Regions from separate parts of the Variovorax atrisoli genome, predicted to be linked through region 3. Evidence: predicted binding sites of a transcription regulator. Region 3 holds the regulator's gene; each other region holds the start of a gene.
The links. The regulator LexA, encoded in region 3, represses DNA repair genes until DNA is damaged. The targets are predictions, from matches to a motif close to ACTGTATNNNNATACAGT.

Region 1 (5,115 bases), on a different contig from region 3:
TCGCGCGGCAGACGCTGCGCGATCCGGTGGCGCTGGTGGGGCAGCAGGCCGTCGACGAATTCGGCCTTCGTTCGCCGAAGGTGCATCGCGGCCTGCTGGTGAGCGGCGACAGGTTCGTCTCGACCACGGCCGAGAGCGCGGCGCTTCAGCGCGCCTTGCCCGATGCGCTCGCGGTGGAGATGGAGGGCGCCTCGGTCGCGCAGGTGTGTCACGACTACGGCGTGCCCTTCGCGGCGATGCGCACGATCTCGGACCGCGCCGACGACGCCGCGCACGGCGACTTCTCGCGCTTCGTCGCTGCGGTGGCGAGCCGCTACAGCCTCGCGCTCGTCGATGCGTGGCTGGCTTCGCTGCCGGCCGAACTTGGCTGAATTCAGCCGAGAGAAGGCGTGCGGCGGCGCGGGATGTCGCGCAGCAGCGGCGGGATCGACAGCGCCAGCAGCAGCGCCGCCAGCGGCACCACGCAGACGAAGCCCACGTACTTGAAGCCCAGCGCGCCCGCGGCGCCGCCAAGCACGAACATGCCGACCAGCCCGCCCGCGCGGCGCATGCGGCTGCGGTCGTGCCGCACGGGCAGGGGATGGTCCTGCTGCGACTTCGAGCGGCGGTTCCAGTAGAGCATCTTGCCGATCTCGATGCCCATGTCGGTGATGTTGCCGGTCATGTGCGTGGTGCGGATGCTGCCGCCCGAGGTCTTGGAGGCCACCGCGTTCTGCAGCCCCATGATGAAGGACAGCAGCAGCACGGTGAGTGGCACCGCGAAGGGCGTCGCCCAGGTCAGCGTGATGGCGCCCATGAGACCGAAGGGAAACATCAGCGCCGCCTCGAGCATCAGCGGCAGTGCGTACACGCCGTGCATGCGGTGCTGGCGGCCCCAGTTCACGAGCACCGCGCACACGGCCGCGCCGGTCAGGAAGGCGAGGATCGCGCCCAGCGCGTTCAGCAGCAGCTTGACGTTGCCCAGCACCATGCCGTCGGCCAGCTGCGAGGCGAAGCCCGTCATGTGCGAGGTGTACATGTGCAGCACGAGGAAGCCGCCTGCGTTGATGGCGCCGGCATTGAAGGCCAGCAGCAGGCCCAGCGCGGTGTTGGTCGAGGGTGCGCGGTGGCGGTGGGTGAGGAAGCGGATTCTGCGCAAGGTGGCTCTCCAGTCGGCGCTCGGGCCGAAAGCCACTCTAGCACCGGGCGCCCCGCGAGCGCCCGTCGGCAGGCCGCTACTTGAGCCAGCCGCGCCGGCGGAAGTACCACATCGGCACCAGCGCGCTCGCCGCCATCAGCACGATGGCGTAGGGGTAGCCCATGGCCCAGTCGAGCTCGGGCATGAACTTGAAGTTCATGCCGTAGATGCTGGCGATCAGCGTCGGCGGCAGCAGCGCCACGCTGGCCACCGAGAAGATCTTGATGGTCTTGTTCTGGTTGATGTTGATGAAACCGACGGTCGCATCCATCAGGAAGTTGATCTTGTCGAAGAGGAAGGCCGTGTGGTTGTCCAGCGACTCGATGTCGCGCAAGATCTGGCGCGCTTCCTCGAACTGCTCGGCGTTGAGCATCTTGCTGCGCATCATGAAGCTGACGGCGCGGCGCGTGTCCATCACGTTGCGGCGGATGCGCCCGTTCAGGTCTTCCTGCCGCGCGATGGCGCCGAGCACCTCGCCGGCCAGCTCGTCGCTGACGTTGCCCGACAGCACCTTCCTGCTCGCCGCCTCGAGCTCGTCGTAGATGTTCTCCAGCGAGTCGGCCGAGTATTCGGCGTCGGCGTCGAAGAGCTTGAGCATGACTTCCTTGGCGTCCTCGATCAGCCCCGGCGCGCGGCGCGCGCGCATGCGCAGCAGGCGGAACACGGGCACGTCCTCGTCGTGGATCGAGAACAGCACGCCGCGGCTGCGCAGGTCGGTGTTGTGCTGGTTGAGGATGAAGGCCACGCGCACCGCGCGCGGGGCTTCGTCGTCGTCGATCAGGAAGTCGGAGCGGATGTGCAGCTCGCCGTTGTCTTCCTCGTAGAAGCGCGCCGATTCCTCGATGTCCTCGTCCATTGCATCCTCGGGGATGGACAGGCCGTAGTACTGCTTGATCCAGCGCTTTTCCTCGAGCGTGGGCGACTCGAGGTCGACCCAGATCGGCTGGAACCTGGAGAGCTCTTCGAGGGCCTCGATTTCTTCCTGTACGAGGCGGCCGTTGGCGAGCGTGAAGATGTTGAGCATGGGGCTCACTCCCTGGAATGACGGACTGGACGATGGGCGAGGGAGGGGGGCGCTTTCAATTCCCTGCCCGACGTGCGCGAGAGGCGCGAAGAAAGGCGTCAGTGAAAGGGAGTTGAAAGCTGCCGAGACGGGTCGGTTTCCATTGGAAAAATCTCCGGGTTGCAGCGAGGCGCGATTATGTCACCGGCCATATGTCGGCAAGGCGGCCGGACTGGACGGGCATACAGTAAAGTCGCAGGCATGCAGAGCACTGCGCTTCCCGTTCCTTCCGCTGCGCCCAGGAGCCAGGCAGAGCGCCTGGCGCAGGCGCTGGCCTCGCTCAACGAGGCGCAGCGTGCGGCGGTCGAGCACGGCGTGAGCGCGGCCACCGCCGGCCTGGACGAGCGGCCGCTGCTCGTCATCGCCGGTGCCGGCTCGGGCAAGACCAGCACGCTGGCGCACCGCGTCGCAACCCTCATCGCCGGCGGCGTCGATCCGCAGCGCCTGCTGCTGCTGACCTTCTCGCGCCGTGCCGCGCAGGAGATGGAGCGCCGCGCCGGCCGGGTGCTGGCGCAGGTGCTCGGACTGAAGTCCGATGCCCCGCCCGCGCTGCCGTGGGCCGGCACCTTCCACGGCATCGGTGCTCGGCTGCTGCGCGAGTACGCGCCGCAGATCGGCCTCGACGAGAACTTCACCATCCACGACCGCGGCGACGCCGAAGACCTGATGGGGCTGGTGCGCCACGAGCTGGGGCTTTCCTCCACCGTCAACCGCTTCCCGCGCAAGGGCACCTGCCTGTCGATCTACTCGCGCTGCGTGAACACCCGCGCGCCGCTGGCCGATGTGCTGAAAGAGGCCTTTCCATGGTGCGGCGAGTGGGAGGCCGAGCTGAAGAAGCTGTTCGGCGCGTATGTCGAGGCCAAGCAGCGGCAGAACGTGCTCGACTACGACGACCTGCTGCTCTACTGGGCCGAGATGGCGGCCGAGCCTTCGCTGGCCGCGCACATCGGCGCGCGCTTCGACCACGTGCTGGTCGACGAGTACCAGGACACCAACCTGCTGCAGGCGGCGATCCTGCTGGCGCTCAAGCCCGACGGGCGCGGCGTGACCGTGGTGGGCGACGACGCGCAGTCGATCTACTCCTTCCGCGGCGCCACGGTGCGCAACATCCTCGACTTTCCCTCGCAGTTCACGCAGCCCGCGCGCGTGGTCACGCTGGAGCGCAACTACCGCTCGACGCAGCCGATCCTCGACGTGTCGAACCGCGTCATCGCGCAGGCCGCCGAGCGGCATGCCAAGACGCTGTGGACCGACAAGCCCTCGGCCGGCAAGCCGCTGCTGGTGCTCGTGCCCGACGAGGCGGGGCAGGCGCGCTGGGTGGCCGACAAGGTGCTTGCGCACCGCGAGGGCGGGCTGGCGCTGAAGTCGCAGGCGGTGCTGTTCCGCACCTCGTCTCACAGCGCTGCGCTCGAACTGGAGCTGGCGCGGCGCAACATCCCGTTCGTGAAGTTCGGCGGCCTGAAGTTTCTTGAAGCCTCGCATGTGAAGGACCTGCTCGCGGTGCTGCGATTCGCGCAGAACCCGCGCGGCCGCATGGCGGGTTTCCGCGTGACGCAGCTCATCCCGGGCATCGGCCCCGCCACGAGCGCGCGCCTGCTCGACGCGATGGAGCAGGCGTCCGATCCGGCCCGTGTGGTGCGCGAGTTCGTGCCGCCTTCCGCCGCTCGTGCGCAATGGGCCGATTTCGCGAAGGCCTACGAGGCCCTGCGCGCGCCGGCGCTGAAATGGCCCGCCGACGTCGAGCTCGCGATGGACTGGTACCTGCCGCACCTGGAGCGGCTGTACGAGGACACCTCCGGCGTGCGGCGCGCCGACGTGGAGCAGCTCGCGCGGCTCGCGGCCGGATACGGCTCGCGCGAACGATTCCTCACCGAGCTCACGCTCGATCCGCCCGAGGCCACGAGCGACCGGCCGGGGCCGCCGCTGCTCGACGAGGACTACCTGATCCTCTCCACCATCCATTCGGCCAAGGGGCAGGAATGGAATTCGGTGCACGTGCTCAACGTGGTCGACGGCTGCCTGCCGGCCGACGTGGCCCAGAGCGCGCACGAACTGGAAGAGGAGCGGCGCCTGCTCTACGTGGCGATGACCCGGGCGCGCGACCACCTGCACCTGCTGGTGCCGCAGCGCTTCCACGTTACGCAGCAGGCGGCGCGCGGCGACCGGCACCTGTATGCCAACCGCACGCGCTTCATCGCCGATGCCGACCTGGAAGGCTTCGAGCAGCAGACATGGCCGCCTCCGCCGGAGCGCCCGCCGGCCGTGCCGCCGCCCAGCTCGGTGATCGACCTGCGCAACAGGATGCGAGCCGCCTGGCGCTGAGAAGGCGAGGCACGAGCAGGCCCTTTCGCCGGCAGGGTCACCGGCTGGCCAGCTCTGAAAACACTTGTTTCGAACTGCGGCATCGCCTGCCCTGTGCGTGCCCGCAGCTATCGATTCGCTAGCGTCCGAGAGGCCGTTCGCGAGGCGGCAAAACCCCGGGCAACTCAGGTATTGCAATACCGTGACAGCTTGGGCATAGTGAATCGACCTTCCCTCTTTCCCCCTCTTCCCACCCCCTCTTTTTCTTTCTCAAGACCCCCAAGAGAACTCCCGTTTTCGTTTCGCCGGCCAAGCCGCATTCCGCGGTGCGGCCATTTCCCCAACCGTCAATTCCAGGAGGTCATTCATGAATTTGACGATCAGCGGTCATCACCTCGACGTCACACCTGCCTTGCGCACCTACGTCACGAGCAAGCTGGACCGGGTCATCCGACATTTCGACCAGGTGGTCGATGTGAAGGTGATCCTCACGGTGGAAAAGCAGAAGGAAAAGGAACGCCGCCAAAGGGCGGAGTGCAACATCCACGTCAAGGGCAATGACATGTTCGCGGAG
Region 2 (5,115 bases), on a different contig from region 3:
CAGCACGCCCTTGATGATCTCCGCCGCCAGCACCGACTGCTTCTCGCGCGTCTCGGCCAGCTGCAGCAGCGTGGGCGGCACGTCGTCGGCACCGCTGGCGATCCACATCGAAGCGACGCGCACCGGCTGGCCGTGCACGTCGCTGTTGTGCAGGAACACCTGTCCGGGGGGCAGCGGCTCGTCGAGGCCGGGCTGAGGGATGTCGCGCTCGCCGCTGAGCAGGTTGTCGTAGCCGTCGAGCAGCTGGTAGTAGACGTGGCCGGCCTCGTCGGCGCGCAGGATCTCGCGCGCAGACTGCGACAGCACGAACTGCACGTGCCCCTCCTTCACCGTCACCAGCTCGGCCAGCACCTTCACGTTGTGCTCCAGCGCGCGGTCGAAGGGCGCGTTGGCGATGCCCTGCGCCACCAGCCAGGTGACGCCGATGCTCACCGGCACCAGCAGCAGCAGCGGCGTGAGCATCCAGTCGAGGATCTCGCCGAACAGGGAGCGCTGCGCGCGCTGGAAAAGCTTCACTTGGTTCGCTCCCGGGCGGCGCGCACCGCGTGCCTCTGCGCCGCCGTCTTTCCGAGGGCGATGCCAGCGGGCCGGCAGAGCCGGTTCCGCGGCATTTCCCGCATGTCAGGGCGCATCAGGGCTGGATCTTCTCGAGGCAGTAGCCCAGCCCTCGAACGGTCGCGATGCGCACCGGGCCCTTCTCGATCTTCTTGCGCAGGCGGTGGATGTAGACCTCGATGGCGTTGAGGCTCACTTCCTCGCCCCATTCGCACAGGCGGTCGACGAGCTGGTCCTTGCTCACCAGCCGGCCGGCGCGCTGCAGCAGCACTTCGAGCAGGCCGAGTTCGCGCGCCGAGAGTTCGATCATCTTGCCGTCGATGGTGGCCACGCGGCCGGCCTGGTCGTACACCAGCGGGCCGTGGCGGATCGTGTTGCTGGTGGCGCCCATGCCGCGCCGGGTGAGGGCGCGCACGCGCGCCTCGAGCTCCTGCAGGCTGAAGGGCTTGGCCATGTAGTCGTCGGCGCCGTGGTCCAGGCCCTTGACCCGCTCCTCCACGCTGTCGGCGGCGGTGAGCACCAGCACCGGCAGCTGCGAGCCGCGTGCGCGCAGCCGCTTGAGGATCTCGATGCCGTGCAGGCTGGGCAGCCCGAGGTCGAGGATCAGCAGGTCGAACTCGTCATGGGTCATGAGCGCGGTGTCGGCCTGCGAGCCGTTGGCCACGTGGTCGACTGCCGCGCCCGAGGTGCGCAGGCTGCGCAGCAGGGCATCGGCCAGCACCTGGTCGTCTTCGGCAATCAGAATCCGCATGCGCCACCTCCGGCCTGTTTCAGGTGTCGGGCGCCACGCCGGCGCCGTTCAAATTTGTCTCTTCGCCGGAGTCTAGCCCGCCGTATAGGCTTCGAGTCCGATGGTTACCACGGTGGCGATCTCGTCGCCCACGCTGCTTCGGAACTCCTTCTCGGCCTGCGTGACGGCGCCGCGGAAGGCGTCCAGCCAGGCCAGCCCGTCGGCGGTGAAGAGCACGCGCCGCGCCCGTGCGTCCAGCGGATCGGGCCCGCGCGTGACCAGCCCCCAGGCCTCGCACTGGTCGACCAGCGCGCCCATCGCCTGCTTGGTCATGCCGGCGCGCTCGGCCAGCTCGGTGAGGCGCGAGCCCTCGCGCGACAGGTGCCGTGTGATGTGGATGTGCGCCGCGCTCACCTGCGCGCGCGCCGCGAGGTTCGACAGGGCCAGCGGCACGTCGACGTCGTGCGCCATCAGCTCCAGCACGCGCTCGTCGAAGCGGCGCATGGCGTGGCCGAGCAGGCGGCCGAGGTGGGTCTGCCGCCAGGCGTCCTGGTCGGCTGGGAAGGGGGCATCGGCCATGGCTTGAAATGGTAAAGCAAACTGACCAAAAAACAGGTTTACGCCGCGGGATCAGCCTCTACACTACTGTTCAAGCATCCAGCCTGTAGTTAAACGCAGATGGGTGGAGTCACACACAAGCCATTGATCTTCAAGGAGTTTTTCAAATGGACGCAGTAGTCAAGGGTTCGAGCATCGGCGCCAACAGCGAGAAGGCCAAGGCCCTGCAGGCCGCGCTGGCCCAGATCGAAAAGCAGTTCGGCAAGGGCACCATCATGCGGCTCGGCGAGGGCGAGGTGCTGGAGGACATCCAGGTCGTCTCCACCGGCTCCCTGGGCCTGGACATCGCGCTGGGCGTCGGCGGCCTGCCGCGCGGCCGCGTCATCGAGATCTACGGCCCTGAATCCTCGGGCAAGACCACGCTCACGCTGCAGGTCATCGCCGCCATGCAGAAGCAGGCCGGCACCTGCGCCTTCGTCGACGCCGAACACGCCCTCGACGTGCAGTACGCCCAGAAGCTCGGCGTCAACCTGTCCGACCTGCTGATCAGCCAGCCCGACACCGGCGAGCAGGCCCTCGAGATCGTCGACTCGCTGGTGCGCTCGGGCGCTGTGGACCTGATCGTGGTCGACTCGGTCGCCGCGCTCACGCCCAAGGCCGAAATCGAAGGCGAGATGGGCGACTCGCTGCCCGGCCTGCAGGCCCGCCTGATGAGCCAGGCGCTGCGCAAGCTCACCGCCACGATCAAGAAGACCAACTGCATGGTCATCTTCATCAACCAGATCCGCATGAAGATCGGCGTGATGTTCGGCTCGCCCGAAACCACCACCGGCGGCAACGCGCTGAAGTTCTACGCCTCGGTGCGCCTGGACATCCGCCGCATCGGCACCATCAAGAAGGGCGACGAGGCCATCGGCAACGAGACCAAGGTGAAGGTGGTGAAGAACAAGGTCTCGCCTCCGTTCAAGACGGCCGAGTTCGACATCCTGTTCGGCGAGGGCATCAGCCGCGAGGGCGAGATCATCGACATGGGCGTGAACGCCAAGATCATCGACAAGTCGGGCGCCTGGTACGCCTACAACGGCGAGAAGATCGGCCAGGGCCGCGACAACGCCCGCGAGTTCCTGCGCGAGAACCCCTCGCTGTCGCGCGAGATCGAGAACAAGGTGCGCGAGTCGCTGGGCGTGCCGCTGCTGGCCGCCGATGCCGAGGACGCGCCCGAGAAGCCGCAGAAGGCTTCCAAGGCCGACAAGGCGGACAAGGGCGAGTAAGTTCGAGCAAGGACAGGCGCGGCCCCGCGGGGCCGCGATCGCGCCCCCCCGCATGGCATTCGAAGCTCCTTCACTCAAGGGCCGCGCGCTGCGCCTCCTGAGCCAGCGCGAGCATTCGCGTGCGGAGCTGGAGCGCAAGCTGGCAAGGCACGAGGAAGAGCCCGGCACGCTGGCGAAGGCGCTCGACGAGCTGGCCGCCAAGGACTTCATCAGCGAGCCGCGCGTGGTGGCCTCGGTGCTTCACCAGCGCGCGGCGACTTCCGGGGCCCTGCGCGTGAGACAGGAGCTTCAGGCCAGGGGCATCGCGCCCGAGGCCATCGCCGAGGCGGTGGCGGGCCTGCAGGAAACCGAGGTCGAGCGCGCCGTCGCCCTGTGGCGCCGCCGCTTCGACGCTCCGCCTGCCGATGCGAAGGAGCGGGCGAAGCAGATGCGATTCCTGATGGCGCGCGGCTTCTCGGGCGCCGTCGTCTCCAAGGTGCTCAGGAGCGATTTCGATGAAGCAGCAGACGAGTGAAGGCGCCGCGGCGCAATCTCGCGTCATCACCCAGCGCGTCGCCTGCGAATGGCGCCGCGCCTACGTGCTGGCGGCCGACCCGAAGCGCCTGCCCGAATGGGCCAGCGGCCTTGCGAAGAGCGCACTGGTGCCGCACGGCGACCACTGGATCGTGCGCACGCCCGAAAGCGGCGAGGCCCGCATGCGCTTTGCCCCGCGCAACGATCTCGGCGTGCTCGACCACTGGGTGGCGCCCGAAGGCGTGCCCGAGGTCTACCTGCCGTTCCGCGTGATCGGCGTCGCGCCGGACGCCTGCGAGCTTCAGTTCACGCTGCTGCGCCAGCCGCACATGGACGATGCGGCCTTCGAGCGCGACGCGCAGTGGATCGCCCGCGACCTGCGCACCTTGCGCGACCTGCTCGAGGCGGGCTGACGGGGCGGACTGACCGGGCGGCGGCTTCAGCCGGCTTCGGGGGCGTCGTCGAGCGAAGGCGCTTCGCTCTTGTGCGCGGCGATGTCGCGCACGTTCTTCTGCACGGCCACCGCGCCGAACAGGCTCAGCAGGAAGGCCATCGCGTAGAAGCCCTTCTCGCTGGCCGCCAGCGTGGCGTTGAAGAGGCCGATGGCCAGCAGCGCCACCGACAGCAGCAGCGAGATCCAGCACAGGCCGTAGTAGATGCCGGTGACCGAGATGCCCTCGAGGCGGTCGCGCACCGTCTTCTGCAGCGACACGGCGGAGAAGAGGCCATACATCAGCACGGTGAAGTAGTAGCCCTTTTCGTTGAGCTGCATGGCTGCGTTCCACAGCCCGATCAGGTAGACGATGGCGCCGATGAACAGCGCTGCCCAGGAAGCGGCGACGAATGCCGCGGTCGGTTTCTGGAATCGGACGGCCATGGGATTCTCCTCGTATGGTTTGCGCGCGATTATGGTGGAGCGGCGCCGATGGCATGATCCCCGTCAATAACAACGGAGGAGTCTTTCCACATGTCGTCATCCGACCCCGCGGCCCCGCAGCCGTCGCTCGTGCGCACCGGTGCCAAGGCCGGGCTGTCCTTCGCCGGTTCCGTGATCAAGGGCGCCCTGCTCGGCGTGTTCCTGGGCGGCGGCGTTTTCTTCTTCTACCTGAGCCAGTTGCAGGGCCCGGGCAACGTCGCCGCGCGCGCGGGCGGCGTTGGTGCCGCCCTGGCGCTCATCACCTCGCCGCCGCTGCTGGTGGCGCTCCTGCTGCTGTTCTTCGTGGTCGTCTACGTGGCGCTGGGTGTGCAGCAAGGGCGTGCGCGCGCGATGCAGCACCTGGTCCAGGCGCGCGGCGAGGCGGTGTCGCAGCGGCTCGGCGGCGCCATCGCAGGCCGCATCGAGGCCATGCCGAGGGCGCATGGCGCCTTGCACCGGGCAGCCGACTGGCTGTCGGTCGATGCGCTGAGCAAGCAGCTCGCGCCGGTGCTGGGCGAGGGCAGGGCGGTGCGCACGATCGTGGCCTTCGTGATCGGCAGGCTGCCGCTGAG
Region 3 (5,115 bases):
GCGGCACGCGTGGTGGTAGCGGGCGACGATCCCTCCATCATCGAGGCCTGCAAGGCGCACGGCGTCGATGTCGTCCTCACACGACAGGACCATCCCAGCGGCACCGACCGGCTGGCCGAAGCCTGCGAACAGCTGGGTCTCGATGGCGACGACATCGTCGTCAATGTCCAGGGCGACGAGCCGCTGATCGCCCCCGCGCTGATCGATGCCGTGGCATCCACGCTGGCCACGCATGCCCAGGCGGCGATGAGCACCGCCGCCCACGAGATCGACTCGGTCGGCGACTTCATGAATCCCAACGTGGTGAAGGTCGTGCTCGACGCTCAAGGCGACGCGATGTATTTCAGCCGCGCGCCCATTCCATGGTGGCGCGACGGCTCGGCCAATGGTGCCGCACCCACGGTGCTGCCTGCAGCCCCTGCCCCGCTGCGCCACATCGGCATCTACGGGTACCGCGCGGGCTTCGTGCGGCGCTTTCCTTCCCTGCCGCCTTCCCCCGTGGAGGCGACGGAAGCGCTCGAACAGCTGCGCGCCCTGTGGCACGGCCATCGGATCGCGGTGCACGTGAGTGACGCTGCCCCGGGGCCCGGCATCGACACGCCCGAGGACCTGGCGCGCGTCCGTGCGGTCTTCGCGGCCGCCGGGCACTGAGCCTTCGCGTCCTTCCGGCTGCAAGTAGCGGGATTTCCCGAAGGGCACGCATGCTATCCTCGAAGCAACTCCGCCCAGCCCAGCCCAGCCATGGGGCCGAAGCTCGGCGCGACACAAGATCTAAGAACCGTCCGAGGACACCATGAGACTAATTTTGCTGGGCGCGCCCGGGGCGGGCAAAGGCACGCAAGCGGCCTTCATTTGCCAGAAATACAGAATTCCCCAGATTTCCACGGGCGACATGCTGCGCGCAGCCGTCAAGGCCGGCACGCCGCTCGGACTGCAGGCCAAGGCGGTCATGGACGCCGGCGCTCTGGTCAGCGACGACCTGATCATCAACCTCGTAAAGGAACGCATCGCGCAGCCCGACTGTGCCAGCGGCTTCCTGTTCGACGGTTTTCCTCGCACCATCCCCCAGGCCGACGCCATGAAGGCGGCAGGCGTCAAGCTCGACTACGTGCTCGAGATCGACGTGCCCTTCAGCGACATCATCGAGCGCATGAGCGGCCGCCGTTCGCATCCGGCTTCGGGCCGCACTTACCACGTCAAGTTCAATCCGCCCAAGGTGGAAGGCAAGGACGACGTGACCGGCGAGGACCTGATCCAGCGCGAGGACGACAAGGAAGAAACCGTTCGCAAGCGGCTCGACGTGTACAGCCAGCAGACGCGTCCGCTGGTCGACTACTACTCGGCCTGGGCCAAGGCCGATCCGGCCGCGGCGCCGAAATACCGTGCCATCAAGGGCGTGGGCACGGTCGACGAGATCACCCAGCGTGCCTTGGCCGCGCTGAGCGGCTGATCGAAGCATCGACCGAGCATCCGACCCGCACCGAACCGCCCCTCCAGAGGGGCGGTTCTGCTTTCAGCCCAGCAACTCGAGCACCAGGGCGATTCGGGCCTTCACGGGCGTCAGCTCGCCCGCATCGCGAAGCAGGTCGCCCGTCTTCGGCAGGATGCGCCCGTTCGAGCAGCGCGTCGCGCGGAGCACTGCGATACCCGCATCCTGCGCCTTGAGCGCGACAGCTTCCAGCGCATGGTGCAAGGTGCCGTTGCCGGTGGTCGCCAGCACCAGTCCGCGCAGAGGGTCCGGTCCGCCCGCCTGAAGCAGTGCCTCTACCACGGCCCCGCTGGCGCCGGCGTGGCTCATCACGATCTCCACCCTTGGCCATTGCAGTTCGGCCGCTTCGAAGAGCTTCGCGACCGACATTCCGCCACCCTGCGGCCACGGCCGGACAAGGCGCACTTCGCCCTCCTCCACATAGCCCACGGGCCCCGCATCGCCCGAAGCGAAGGCGTCGAGCCGGTAGGTGTGGACCTTCTGAATGTCGACGCCGGAATGGATCGCACCGGCGCACACCACGGTCACGCCGCCCGCACCCCGGGTCGCGGCGACACCGATGGCGTCGCGCACGTTCTGGGGGCCGTCAGGCGACAGTGCGGTGGCCGGGCGCATCGCGCAGGTCAGCACCACCGGTTTGGAGGAGGCCAGCACCGAGTGCAGGAAGAAGGCCGTCTCCTCGATCGTGTCGGTGCCGTGGGTGATCACCACGCCTGCCACGTCGGGCTGCGCCAGCCAGTGCGCGCAGCGCCTGGCCAGTTGCTGCCAGATGGCGAAGGACATGTCCTTGCTGTCGACCTGCGCAACCTGCTCGGCCTCCAGTGTCACTCCTGCGGGCGCCTCGATGTCACCGAGCAGGTCGGCCACGCTCACCTGCGCGGCCGTGTAGCCGATGTTGTCGTCACTGCTGGCGGCGCGGCCCGCGATGGTGCCGCCGGTGCCCAAAACCACGACCCGACGTGGCAGCCCGGACGAAGAGGAATTGACCATGGCTTGTCAACTTCTAAAAACTGGTTAAAAATACAGGCACTGGATATCCAACCAGTGCCGCAAGGAACCACACATGCAGTTCGCCGTGAAGCTTACAGCCCGCCAGCAGCAGATCCTGGACCTCATCCAGAGTGCCATCGCCCGTACAGGTGCGCCGCCCACGCGCGCCGAAATCGCCAATGAACTCGGGTTCAAGTCCGCCAACGCCGCCGAAGAACACCTGCAGGCACTGGCTCGCAAGGGCGTCATCGAGCTGGTCAGCGGCACCTCGCGCGGCATCCGCCTCAAGGGCGACGCGCTGCGCTCTCTCAACGAAACGCGCCATCGCGAAGGCAACCAGTTCTCGCTCTCGCTGCCCGGAATGGCCCAGCTGGCGCTGCCGCTGATCGGTCGCGTCGCAGCCGGCTCGCCCATCCTGGCCCAGGAGCACGTCGACCAGACCTACTACGTCGAGAACACGCTGTTCCAGCGCCAGCCCGACTACCTGCTCAAGGTGCGCGGCATGTCGATGCGCGACGCCGGCATCATGGACGGCGACCTGCTCGCGGTACAGGCCACCAAGGAAGCACGCAACGGCCAGATCGTGGTCGCGCGCCTCGGCGACGAAGTAACGGTCAAGCGCCTGAAGCGCAACAAGCAGGTCATCGAGCTGCACGCCGAGAACCCCGACTACCCGACCATCATCGTGCAGCCCGGCGAGCCCTTCGAGATCGAGGGCCTCGCGGTCGGCCTCATCCGCAACACCATGCTGATGTAGGCCACGGCGGCCTGCTTTCCAGAGCAACAGCACCCCATCCGGCAGCGACAGGTGGCGGGCGTATGGCGAAGGTTCTTCGCCATCACCCTGTCGCAGCCGACTCAAGAAATCCTGCCTGTGTTCAACCTCATACTTTCTTGGAGTTCACATGGGAATCGCCCTCCTCGCCATCGCCGACATCTGGATGCCGCTGCAATCGCTGGCCAATCGACTGATGCCGGCGCGCCGCCCCTCCCGCCGCGGAGACCATCTCGACACCGCCGAATCTTCGGCTGGGCTGCGCTATGTGGCGGTTCGCCCTGCCTGTACCGCCCGCAGCAGCGGTACCACGCCATCCGAATCGGCCGCTCAGGCACGCCCTCTTCGCGTCGTCCGCGTGGTCGATGGCAAGGGACAGCAACGCGGCAACAACCGCATGGTGATCTCCGGCCGCATGGCCGACGTGTGCGCCGAACTCGACCGGCTGGCCGCCTTGGAAGCCGCCGAGACCATGGCCGCCGCGCCTCGCTCGACGCGACTGCATTGAGCCTGAACCGAGCCCTTTAGCGGGCTCCTGACGCCCTGCGATCGGCTGCGGGGCGGGTATCCAAACGTTTGCCGGCGCGACATTCCAATGCTGCGAGGCACAATGGCGTGCCATGAACATTGTGATCCTCGACGATTACCAGGACGCCGTACGCAAGCTGCGCTGCGCTTCCAAGCTGGACGCATACGCGGCCAAGGTCTATACCAACACGGTGAAGGGCATTGGACAGTTGTCGGTTCGCCTCAAGGACGCCGACGTGATCGTGCTGATCCGCGAGCGCACCCAGATCTCGCGCCAGCTGATCGAAAAGCTCCCGAAGCTCAAGCTCATTTCCCAGACCGGACGCGTGGCCGGGCACATCGACGTCGCGGCCTGCACCGAGCGGGGCGTGGCGGTGGCAGAGGGCTCCGGCTCTCCCCAGGCGCCCGCCGAGCTCACCTGGGCACTCATCATGGCGGCCATGCGCCGGCTGCCGCAGTACATCAGCAACCTCAAACATGGCGCCTGGCAGCAGTCGGGCCTGAAGTCGGCCTCCATGCCGCCCAACTTCGGCATCGGCTCGGTGCTCAAGGGCAAGACGCTGTGCATCTGGGGCTACGGGCGCATCGGCCAACTGGTCGCGCGCTACGGACAGGCTTTCGGCATGCAGGTCGTGATCTGGGGCCGTGAAGCCAGCTGCGCCAAGGCGCGTTCCGACGGTTTCCAGGTGGCCCAGAACCGCCATGAGTTCTTCGCTGCGGCCGACGTGCTGTCGGTCCACCTGCGGCTCAACGAAGAGACCAACGGCCTCATCACGCTCGAAGACCTCTCGCGCATGAAGCCGACCGCCCTGTTCGTGAACACCTCCCGCGCGGAACTGGTCGAGGCCGACGCCCTTCTCGCGGCCCTCAACCGCGGCCGCCCCGGGCTCGCGGCCGTCGACGTGTTCGAGAGCGAGCCGCCGCTGCAGGGCCACGCGCTGCTGCGCCTCGAGAACTGCATCTGCACGCCGCACATCGGCTACGTCGAGCAGGAAAGCTACGAGAGCTATTTCGGCCAGGCCTTCGACAACGTCGTGAGTTTCATCAAGGGCAACCCCACCAACATCGTGAATCCCGGCGCGCTGCAGGTCCGCCGGTGAGCCAGCCGGCGCCACAGAGAGCGCTCTGGGCGCTGCTTGCCGGCAACTTCGTGATCGGCACGGGCGTGATGGTCGTGCCCGGTACGCTCAACGAGATCAGCGCCTCGCTCTCGGTCACGGCCGCCACGGCCGGGCAGTTGATCACTGCCGCCGCCGCGGTCATGTGCGTAGGCGCGCCGCTGCTGGCAGCCGCAGTGGCCGGATGGGACCGGCGCCAGCTTCTCGCCCTCACC
Region 4 (5,115 bases), on a different contig from region 3:
GCCGCCGCCCATGGTCCACATCACGTGGTTGTCGATGTTGCCGTTGGCGCGGCGCAGGCGTTCGCGCATCGAGAACGAATGGATCTTGGTGTGGATGTCGCCGCCCGCTGCGCCGTCGTTGTAGTCGCGCAGGTCGATGATGGCGGTGGACGCCAGCCCGCCCGCGCCGTTGACGATGCGCCCCGACTGGTAGGCCCGGCGCAGCGCGTCGATGTCGCCCACGGTGCGCGTGGCGGTGCGCTTCATGTCGCGGTCGACGCCGCCCACGCGCTCGTTCAGGTCGAGGAATTTCTCGATGCTGAGCTTGCCCTCGTTGAGCGCGTTCAGGCCGTACTGGATGCCCACGTTGTCGATCGGACGCAGCGCGAAGCCCTCGGCCTCGGTCTTGCCGTAGACGTTCACCGTGTGGTCGAACACCGTCGCGCGAGCGCCCGTCGGGTTGGTCAGCGCGTTGTAGCGCTGCTCCGTGGGCACGCCCGCGGGGAACGACACCGTCGGGTCGAGCCGGCCGGCCTGGCCGCTCATGTTCGAGATGTTGGCGATCTGCAGGTAGCCCGAGATCGCCTGCTTCTCGGCCGTGGTGTAGGCCAGCGCCGCGGTGGCCGGGTCGTTGAAGTAGTTGTTGAGCACGCGCGAGTCGTGCAGCTTGAAGATGGTGGAGGAGGTGACGTCCGCGAACACCTGGCTCACCACCACGCCGTCGAAGAGGCCGGGGTAGTTGTCGCTGGTCTGGTGGCTCTGGTAGGAGCCGCCCGAGCCACCGGTGCCGATGGTGTGGGCCGGCACGCCGAAGTTCTCGATGAAGCGCTCCTTCACCATCGCGATGGTCTCCGAGGAAAGCTGGTCGTTGCAGTTGGTGCCGAAGACGTTGAGCGTGGAGGTGGTCACGGCGAAGCCGCGGCTCTGGTAGGTCGGGTTGATGAGCGTGGCGAAGTCGTTGCCCTGCTGGAACCAGCCGCCCTGGCAGCCGCCGCCCAGCGGATAGAGCAGTGTGCCGTTCCAGCCGGCCGGGCGCGAGGTGGGCGAGGGCGCGGGCTCGTTGAGCACGTCGTGCAGGATCGCCGACTGGTACAGCCCGCGGTTGATGGTGCCGCTTTCGAGCCGCACCACGTAGGGCACCTGCTTGCCGTTGATGGTGAGCCAGGCCATGTTGGCCGGGTAGGTGGTGATCGATTCCGGCACGAAGCGCACGTTGCTGCCGGCGGTGGTGCGGTAGTAGTAGTCGACGCGCGTCTCCACCGAGCACTTGCCGTCGTCCAGTGGCTTGAGCACCTGGCCGCCCATGCGGGTGAAGGTGGCATAGCCGCACACGAAGGGCTCCTCATGCGGGCCGGAGATCACCGGGCCGGTGATCGGGTAGGCCGTCAGCTGCAGCTTCGCGCTGTAGCCGCCATAGCTTGCGACCAGTTCGTTGGAGCCCAGCTTGAGCCCCGTGACCTTGCCCACCAGGCGGCCGTTGGCGGGGTCGCGAGAGAACGCCGCCGTCACGTCGCGCCCGTCGACCGACACCGCGAGGTTGCCGTCGGCTTTCTCGCGCAGCAATTCGAGCTCGACCAGCGCGTCGTCTCCGGTCACCAGCTGCGGCGACGAGGACAGCACGCCGATGCGCACGGTGGCATCGACCGGCGGCGGGTTGCCGGGGCCGGACGGATCGGTCGGCGTGGAGCCGCCACCGCCTCCTCCGCCGCCCCCGCCGCCGCCTCCTGCAGCGGGCGGAATGAAGCTGAAGCCGCCTCCACCTCCGTCGCTGCCGCCGCCGCAGGCGGTGAGCGCCAGCACGGCCAGCAGCGTGCCGATGCGCACGGGGGTCGGGCGAAGGCGAGGGCTCTTCTTCTCGGTTCTGGTCATCTTTTCTGTCTCCGTTGTGGTTCTGGTTGAACAAGCGATGGGGGAAGGGGCGGCTTCCCCTGGGCCGGCACGGCCATGCGGCGGCGCGACCCGGCGCGGGCCGGATCGAAGCGCGACGCGCGGCGCGTCAGTGCGGGGTGGTGAGTCGGGGGCCGGCCGGCGGTGGCGGCGCGGCGGCGGGTGCGGGCAGGTCGGTCATTGGCGTGTCTCCATCCTCTGTCGGGTGTGCCGCCTGGATAGCAACGCATGTGCCACGCGGGCCGCCAAACCCAAGTGGCTGATTCCATTGGAGTTTTTTCAGCGGACCTGCGGTTTTCCCGCAAATCGGCGGCTGAAAAACCAGCCACTGCAGACGCGGGTCGGCCGGAAAACCGCACGCCAGGGCAGGACACAATCGGCTTAAAACTGTATATTCATACAGTATTCGATCGACTCCCCCATGGACATCCAGCGCAAACTCGCCATCCTGGCCGACGCCGCGAAGTACGACGCTTCCTGCGCGTCGAGCGGTTCGCAGCCGCGCGACTCGCTGGGCGGACGCGGCATCGGCTCCACCGAGGGCGCAGGCATCTGCCACAGCTACGCGCCCGACGGCCGCTGCATCTCGCTGCTGAAGGTGCTGCTGACCAACCACTGCCAGTACGACTGCCTCTATTGCGTGAACCGCGCGTCGAGCAACGTGCCGCGGGCACGCTTCCGGGTCGAGGAGGTGGTTCAGCTCACGCTCGACTTCTACCGGCGCAACTGCATCGAGGGCCTGTTCCTGTCCAGCGGCATCGTCAAGTCGCCGGACCACACCATGGAGCAGGTGGTGGAGGTCGCGCGCCAGCTGCGCGAGGAGCATGACTTCCGCGGCTACATCCACCTCAAGACCATCCCCGACGCCAGCGACGAACTGCTGGCGCGCGCCGGCCGCTATGCCGACCGGCTCAGCATCAACGTCGAGCTGCCCACCGCCGAGGGCCTGCGAGCGCTGGCGCCCGAGAAGGACGAGAGCGCCATCCGCCGCTCGATGGCGCGGCTGCGGCTTCGCATCGACGACACCCGCGAGGAGGCGCGCCGGGTGGTGCCGATCCGCGCGCTGCCGGGCGCCGCGCCGGCTGCCGCCAAGCCGCCGCCCTTCGCGCCCGCGGGCCAGAGCACGCAGATGATCGTGGGCGCCGACGCCACCGACGACCGCCACATCCTGGCCTCCAGCGCCACGCTCTACGGCGCCTACAAGCTCAAGCGGGTGTACTACTCGGCCTTCAGTCCCATCCCCGACGCGGCCCGCGCGCTGCCGCTGGCTGCGCCGCCGCTGATGCGCGAGCACCGGCTGTACCAGGCCGACTGGCTCATGCGCTTCTACGGGTTCGAGCACCAGGAGATCGTGGCCTCGCCCGACGGCCTGCTGCGGCTGGACGTCGATCCCAAGCTGGCCTGGGCGCTGGCGCATGCGGAGCGCTTCCCGGTCGACCTCAACCACGCCCCGCGAGAGATGCTGCTGCGCGTGCCCGGCCTCGGGGTGAAGGCGGTCGAACGGCTGCTGCAGGCGCGTCGCGTGCGAAGGGTGAGGGCAGACGACCTGCGGCGCCTGCATGTGCCGGCGCGCAAGGTGCTGCCCTTCGTGGTGGCCGACGGGCACCGGCCGGCGGCGAACGCGATGGCAATGTCGGCGTCCGCCGCGGCCGCTCCCGTCCCGGCGCAGGCGGCGCTGTTCTGAGGCCGAGAGAAAGATCGGCATCGGCATGCGCGTGCGGCTCCAAGACCCGGTCGATCTCGACGCCTTCCGCCGCGAGGCGCGCCAGCTGCTGGCCGACGGCGTGCCGCCCGACCATGTGGAGTGGAGCGACGGTACGCAGGACAGCGGCGGCGCGGAGCTTTTCGGGGACGCGCCCGCGGGCGGTCTCGGGCTGTTTTCGGATGAGCCTGCCGCGCCCCCTGCACCGGCCGGCGCTGCGCGACAGCCGGTGCCCGCGTCGTTCCTCGCGCTGTGTGCCGACGTGATCCTGCATCGCGACCCGGGCCGCCTCGCGCTCATGTACCGGCTGCTCTGGCGGCTGGCGCACGAACCTTCGCTGCGGCACGACCCGCTCGACGCCGACATGCTGCGTGCCGGGCTGATGGCCAAGGCCGTGCGCCGCGACATCCACAAGATGCGCGCCTTCGTGCGTTTCACCCGCGTGGAAGGGGAGCAGGGCGAGCGCCACGTGGCGTGGTTCGAACCCGACCACCGCATCGTGGAGGCCAATGCGCCGTTCTTCTCGCGCCGCTTCGCGCAGATGCAATGGGCCATCCTCACGCCGGAGCGCTGCGTGGCGTGGGACGGGCAGGCGCTGACTTTCCGCGACGGCGCCGACCGGCGCGAGAGGCCGCCGCCGGATGCGGGCGAGCAACTCTGGCTCACTTATTACGAGAACATCTTCAACCCCGCGCGGCTGAAGCTCGCGATGATGCGCCGCGAGATGCCGGTCCGCTACTGGCACAACCTGCCCGAGGCCGCGCTGATCCAGCCGCTGGCCGACGCGGCGCAGGCGCGCAGCCAGTCGATGATCGACGCGCCGGCCACGCCCGCGCGCCGCATCCGCGCCCCTCTGCCGCTGCACCTGCTGCCGGCCGATCGTGCGGCGCCGGCCAGCCTCGATGAACTTCGCGCGGTCACGCATGCGTGCCGCGACTGCCCCATCGGCGCGCTCGCCACCCAGGCCGTGTGCGGCGAAGGGCCCGTGGGCGCGCAGCGCATGCTGGTCGGCGAACAGCCCGGCGACCAGGAGGATCTGGCCGGCCGCCCCTTCGTCGGGCCGGCCGGCCAGCTGCTCGATCGCGCGATGGCGCAGCTCGGCCGGCCGCGCGACACGGTGTACCTGGCCAATGCCGTCAAGCATTTCAAGTACGAGCTGCGCGGCAAGCGCCGCATCCACAAGACCGCCGCCCAGCGCGAGGCCGAAGCCTGTGCCCACTGGCTGGACAGCGAGATCGCACTCGTGCAGCCCAGGGCGCTGGTGGCCCTGGGCGCCACCGCCGCGCGCGCCTTGCTCGGCCGCCCGGTGGCGGTGCAGGCCGAGCGCGGCGCCTGGCTGCACGAGCGCGCCGACGGCCGGCCGGTGTTCGTCACGCTGCATCCGTCCGCGCTGCTGCGGCTGCCCGACGCCGAACGCGCCGCCGCCTACGACCGCTGGCTGGCCGACCTGTACGGAGCATTCGAAAGTCCCCTCGGCGACAGCGGCCGCATCCAGCCGGCCGCGGCGCGCGTACTGGTTCCGTAAAGCAAGCGCCATGGTCCGGCGC

Region 1: FHY06_RS16070 (ATP-dependent helicase) is a predicted target of LexA. The motif match lies at 2,412-2,429, and genes of this name have one in related genera.
Region 2: recA (recombinase RecA) is a predicted target of LexA. The motif match lies at 1,930-1,947, and genes of this name have one in related genera.
Region 4: FHY06_RS10285 (putative DNA modification/repair radical SAM protein) is a predicted target of LexA. The motif match lies at 2,253-2,270, and genes of this name have one in related genera.

The regions. Positions count from the first base shown of each region.
Region 1 is NZ_JACIBG010000004.1:188,215-193,329, reverse strand. Features, by position in the region: gene FHY06_RS16085 (5'-methylthioadenosine/adenosylhomocysteine nucleosidase) at 1-371, shown strand, start outside; gene FHY06_RS16080 (YoaK family protein) at 374-1,138, opposite strand; gene corA (magnesium/cobalt transporter CorA) at 1,215-2,201, opposite strand; gene FHY06_RS16070 (ATP-dependent helicase) at 2,442-4,562, shown strand; gene hpf (ribosome hibernation-promoting factor, HPF/YfiA family) at 4,909-5,115, shown strand, end outside.
Region 2 is NZ_JACIBG010000005.1:342,579-347,693, forward strand. Features, by position in the region: gene FHY06_RS19405 (sensor histidine kinase) at 1-516, opposite strand, end outside; gene FHY06_RS19410 (response regulator transcription factor) at 632-1,306, opposite strand; gene FHY06_RS19415 (MarR family winged helix-turn-helix transcriptional regulator) at 1,379-1,864, opposite strand; gene recA (recombinase RecA) at 2,011-3,114, shown strand; gene recX (recombination regulator RecX) at 3,167-3,628, shown strand; gene FHY06_RS19430 (SRPBCC family protein) at 3,609-4,040, shown strand; gene yiaA (inner membrane protein YiaA) at 4,067-4,504, opposite strand; gene FHY06_RS19440 (hypothetical protein) at 4,595-5,115, shown strand, end outside.
Region 3 is NZ_JACIBG010000001.1:921,228-926,342, forward strand. Features, by position in the region: gene kdsB (3-deoxy-manno-octulosonate cytidylyltransferase) at 1-651, shown strand, start outside; gene adk (adenylate kinase) at 794-1,450, shown strand; gene FHY06_RS04405 (asparaginase) at 1,514-2,479, opposite strand; gene lexA (transcriptional repressor LexA) at 2,553-3,236, shown strand; gene FHY06_RS04415 (hypothetical protein) at 3,385-3,762, shown strand; gene FHY06_RS04420 (D-2-hydroxyacid dehydrogenase family protein) at 3,875-4,882, shown strand; gene FHY06_RS04425 (MFS transporter) at 4,879-5,115, shown strand, end outside.
Region 4 is NZ_JACIBG010000002.1:727,633-732,747, reverse strand. Features, by position in the region: gene FHY06_RS10290 (DUF6351 family protein) at 1-1,848, opposite strand, end outside; gene FHY06_RS10285 (putative DNA modification/repair radical SAM protein) at 2,288-3,550, shown strand; gene FHY06_RS10280 (UdgX family uracil-DNA binding protein) at 3,576-5,093, shown strand.